One region of the Klebsiella grimontii genome, then DNA from elsewhere that is predicted to be linked to it. Evidence: predicted binding sites of a transcription regulator. Region 1 holds the regulator's gene; the other holds the start of a gene.
What was found. Region 1 encodes CRP, which controls carbon source genes, mostly activating them, when cyclic AMP is high. Its sites were predicted from a motif close to ATGTGANNNNNNTCACAT; they were not measured.
Positions count from the first base shown of each region.

Region 2: ACE3MN_RS07390 (YfcZ/YiiS family protein) is a predicted target of CRP. The motif match lies at 1,221-1,238, and genes of this name have one in related genera.

Region 1 covers NZ_CP169721.1:430,821-433,025, forward strand. Annotated here, with positions in the region: gene ACE3MN_RS01930 (YccS/YhfK family putative transporter) at 1-640, opposite strand, end outside; gene crp (cAMP-activated global transcriptional regulator CRP) at 692-1,324, opposite strand; gene ACE3MN_RS01940 (OsmC family protein) at 1,629-2,033, shown strand; gene ACE3MN_RS01945 (phosphoribulokinase) at 2,080-2,205, opposite strand, start outside.
Region 2 covers NZ_CP169721.1:1,526,705-1,528,909, forward strand. Annotated here, with positions in the region: gene fadL (long-chain fatty acid transporter FadL) at 1-970, opposite strand, end outside; gene ACE3MN_RS07390 (YfcZ/YiiS family protein) at 1,343-1,627, shown strand; gene fadI (acetyl-CoA C-acyltransferase FadI) at 1,788-2,205, shown strand, end outside.

The DNA.
Region 1 (2,205 bases):
TCTGCTGATAGCACTGGGTAATCAGATCCACCACCTTTTGCTGGCGGTTGAGCAGCGGCGGCAGCGATGTGGCGGGGTCCGTATGCTGGGTAAGCAGGCTGTATTTGGCCTCGCAGTAGTTGGCGAGCTCACGGTAGAGCAGGCTTAAGGATTCGCGCAGCGGCTGCTCGCGCCAGAGCCAAAACCAGAACCAGTTGAACACCCCATACCATAAGGTGCCGAGGGCGTAGATTAACAGCGGCTCCCACACCGGCATGTTGCCCGCGAGACTGAGGGTAAAAATAGCCGCGATAAGCGAGGCAGGCAGCAGCCGCGCGTGCAGGGAGCTGATTTCAGCCGTGACGCCGAGGATCAGCGCCAGACCGGTGAGGATTAGCGGCAAAGGGATTTCGCGTTGCAGAAGAAGCTGGACGATCAGGCTACAGCCGGCAAACAGGCTGCCGCCGATAATCAGACGCTTAAAGAAACGCTTATGCGGCGTATCCAGCCCGGCAATGTTGCAGCAGGCGGGAACCAGAGAGAACAGAAGCCCCTGCTGTAAGTGGCCAAACAGAAGCCCAATCGCGACCGGCAGACACAACACCAGCGTTTGCCGCAGTGCATAGTTGACTTCAGGGTGGTAAATCAGCCTGCGCCACATGAGGAGAAAACAAAAACGGCGTATCGTCAGGCAATACGCCGTTTTACCGACTTAACGGGTACCGTAGACGACGATAGTTTTACCGTGCGCGGAGATCAGGTTTTGATCTTCCAGCATTTTCAGGATGCGGCCAACGGTCTCGCGGGAGCAGCCGACGATCTGGCCGATTTCCTGACGTGTAATTTTAATTTGCATACCGTCCGGATGGGTCATCGCATCCGGCTGTTTAGCCAGGTTCAGCAGCGTCTGAGCGATACGACCGGTAACGTCAAGGAAGGCGAGGTTGCCCACTTTCTCAGACGTGACCTGCAGACGACGAGCCATCTGCGAAGAGAGACGCATCAGGATGTCCGGGTTAACCTGGATCAGCTGACGGAATTTTTTGTAGGAGATTTCGGCCACTTCACATGCGGTTTTCGCACGTACCCAAGCGCTACGCTCCTGGCCTTCTTCAAACAAGCCTAATTCACCGATGAAATCGCCCTGATTAAGGTAAGAGAGGATCATCTCTTTACCTTCTTCATCCTTGATGAGTACAGCCACGGAGCCTTTAACGATGTAGTACAACGTTTCTGCTTTCTCACCCTGGTGGATCAGCGTGCTCTTTGATGGGTACTTATGAATGTGGCAATGAGACAAGAACCATTCAAGGGTAGGGTCTGTTTGCGGTTTGCCAAGCACCATGCGCGGTTATCCTCTGTTATAAGCTATCTCCGGGTGCCGACACTACACGGCATCCGGGCATGCAATCGTATTGAATCCCTATACCTGGGAATCCGGCTGAAAGTTTTCTGCAGCCTGTAATGTGAACTCCTCTGCATACATGCAGTACATCAATGTATTACTGTAGCATCCAGATTGTTTTAGCATAGCTTTCGCCGCATGTCTCCTGGTGTCTCGCTTCAGCATGACCCAGGTCGCCTTCCGTTGCGAGAATTGTTATGTACGCGTAATCTGTCGGGAAAATTACAGCCCTGGAGTTAAATTTATGCAAGCGCGAGTGAAGTGGGTTGAAGGGTTAACCTTCATCGGTGAGTCGGCTTCTGGTCACCAGATTCTGATGGACGGCAATTCCGGGGATAAAGCGCCCAGCCCAATGGAAATGGTTCTGATGGCGGCAGGCGGATGCAGCGCGATCGATGTGGTTTCCATATTGCAGAAGGGCCGTCATAACGTTACCAACTGCGAAGTTAAGCTGACTTCTGAGCGTCGCGAAGAGGCTCCGCGTCTGTTTACCCATATCAATCTGCATTTTATCGTGACCGGTAAAGAACTGAAGGACGCTGCCGTGTCTCGCGCGGTCGACCTGTCGGCGGAAAAGTATTGTTCCGTCGCGCTGATGCTTGAGAAAGCGGTAAACATTACCCACTCTTATGAAGTGATCGAAGGGTAAGCCGAACGGGCCCCGGCCGGCAAACGCGTCACCGGGGTTTTGACCGTTAGCTTATTTTCCTGCCTTCCATCAGGCGCTCAACCAGCGGCGCCATGATCAGTTCCATCGCCAGCCCCATTTTCCCGCCCGGTACCACCAGCGTATTCATATGCGAGATAAACGAGCCCTGCAG
Region 2 (2,205 bases), 1.1 Mb from region 1:
TGTAGTGAACGGCCCATTTTGGCGCCACGCGGTTATACCCTGAAATTTCCCACATTTCTGGCAGATTCAACGTCAGAGAACCGCCAATCGTGGAGCCGCCGGTGCCGTACGGCAGGCCCAGGCCCAGAGCAGAGTTGATGGGGTTGAGGGAAGACGGCAGGCTGCTCTTATAATCCCCATCAAAATCAACTTTAATTTCAGAGCGATAGGTCAAACCGTAGCGGTTGTTTTTATCGACTTCATATAAAATACCGGCATTCCAGCCGAAGCCCCATTCATCACCCTTCAGACGAGCAATTTGGGTGTCGCGGCTGATACCGCCGGCCTGTTGACCAATTGCCGCCGCCTGAGCCGGGGAGAGTTTGCCTGCTTTCACCATTCCCGGTAGCTGAGCGCCGATGATATCCGGTAAATCGCCCGCATAGCGCTCTAATTTCGCCCGCGCGTAAACGGCGTCAAAGCCCAAACCAAAACTCCAGTGATCACTGAGGCGATATGCGCCGCTCAAATTCAGGTTGAGCGTTTCGAGATCGGTCGTACCGCCCATCGAGCCTGCGGCAAAATCGTTGTTGAACTCGGTGGCTAAACCATAGTTCGACGTGAGGGAGGCCCCCCAACCGAACTGGTCGTTAATCGGCGCCACGAAGTGCAGATTCGGCACCCATGCTGTTGGCGCGATATTGTCCTGGCTGGCGTCGTTACCGATAACTGAACTGCCGGTGACGTTGACATCAGGATCGACGAAAATGGCGCCGCCCGAGAAGGTTGGGCGATCGAACATCATGATTAACGCCGGGTTACGGCTGGCGTTGCCCGCATCATCAGCAATAGCGCCTTCACCTGAATAGGCGCGACCAAGGCCCGATGAAGAGAATTCATTAAGCTGAAAGCCTGCTGACCAGGCGTGGGTTGAAACCATTGCTACAGCCACTGCAAGGGCAGATTGGGTAAGGCGGGTTTTCTGGCTCATGCCCATAACCTCATAGAGTTATTTTTTATTTAAACAATGTTACATGCTGTAACAGGAGCGCGAAGTGTAGGGTCTGCTTTACAACAGAGAAATCAGACCAGTGCGCTGAGTATAGGTCTGACCAGATGATATGTTGCAAGTTTGTTTAGAAGTTTTTTCAATTGTGATCTAAGAAACGCGATCCAGTTGGCAATTTTGCTGGGGCAGCTGATACCCAAAGTGGGCGGTTTTTGTTTTGGATCATTTTTAAGTGTGATTTCGGTCACTTATCCCGTTTGTCGCCATTAACGACTGGAGGCTGGCATGCCCTGGGCGTAAAATAAGCACATTGTTTGTCTGGCACTTTGAGTGCATATACAGAGGAAATCTACGATGAGTAAATGCAGTGCTGATGAAACCCCGGTTTGCTGCTGTATGGATGTTGGCACCATTATGGACAACACCGATTGCACCGCATCCTATAGCCGCGTGTTTGCGAACCGTGCCGAGGCAGAAGAAACGCTCGCCGCATTAAGCGAAAGAGCGCGTAACGTTGAATCTGAGCCGTGCAAAATCACCCCGACCTTTACAGACGTAGAGGGTGGCGTGAAGCTGGATATCGATTTCGTGTTCAGCTGTGAAGCTGAAACCCTGATTTTCCAGCTCGGCCTGCGTTAATCCTTCCCCCGGACGCCCCTCATGGCAGGGGCGTTACCTTTTCTAATCAATGTGTTTTGGCTCCCACTTTTTCGCTTCCCCGATTGGCTTAATGTAAAATATTAGTTAAAACTGTTATCAGGTCAGACCACTTTGTTTTATCGGTTAACAGGGGAGCGTTATGAGTCAGGCATTACCGCTAGTCACCCGCCAGGGCGATCGTATCGCGATAGTCAGCGGTTTACGTACTCCGTTTGCCCGACAGGCGACGGCTTTCCACGGCGTGCCGGCCGTTGATTTAGGTAAACTGGTGGTCGGCGAAATGCTGGCTCGCAGTACTATCCCCGCGGACATAATAGAACAGCTGGTATTTGGTCAGGTGGTGCAGATGCCGGAAGCGCCGAATATTGCCCGGGAAATTGTACTGGGGACCGGTATGAGCGTGCATACTGATGCCTACAGCGTCAGCCGCGCCTGCGCGACCAGCTTTCAGGCTGTGGCCAACGTCGCGGAAAGCCTGATAGCAGGCACTATTCGCGCGGGTATCGCCGGCGGGGCCGACTCCTCTTCCGTATTACCCATTGGTGTCAGCAAAAAAC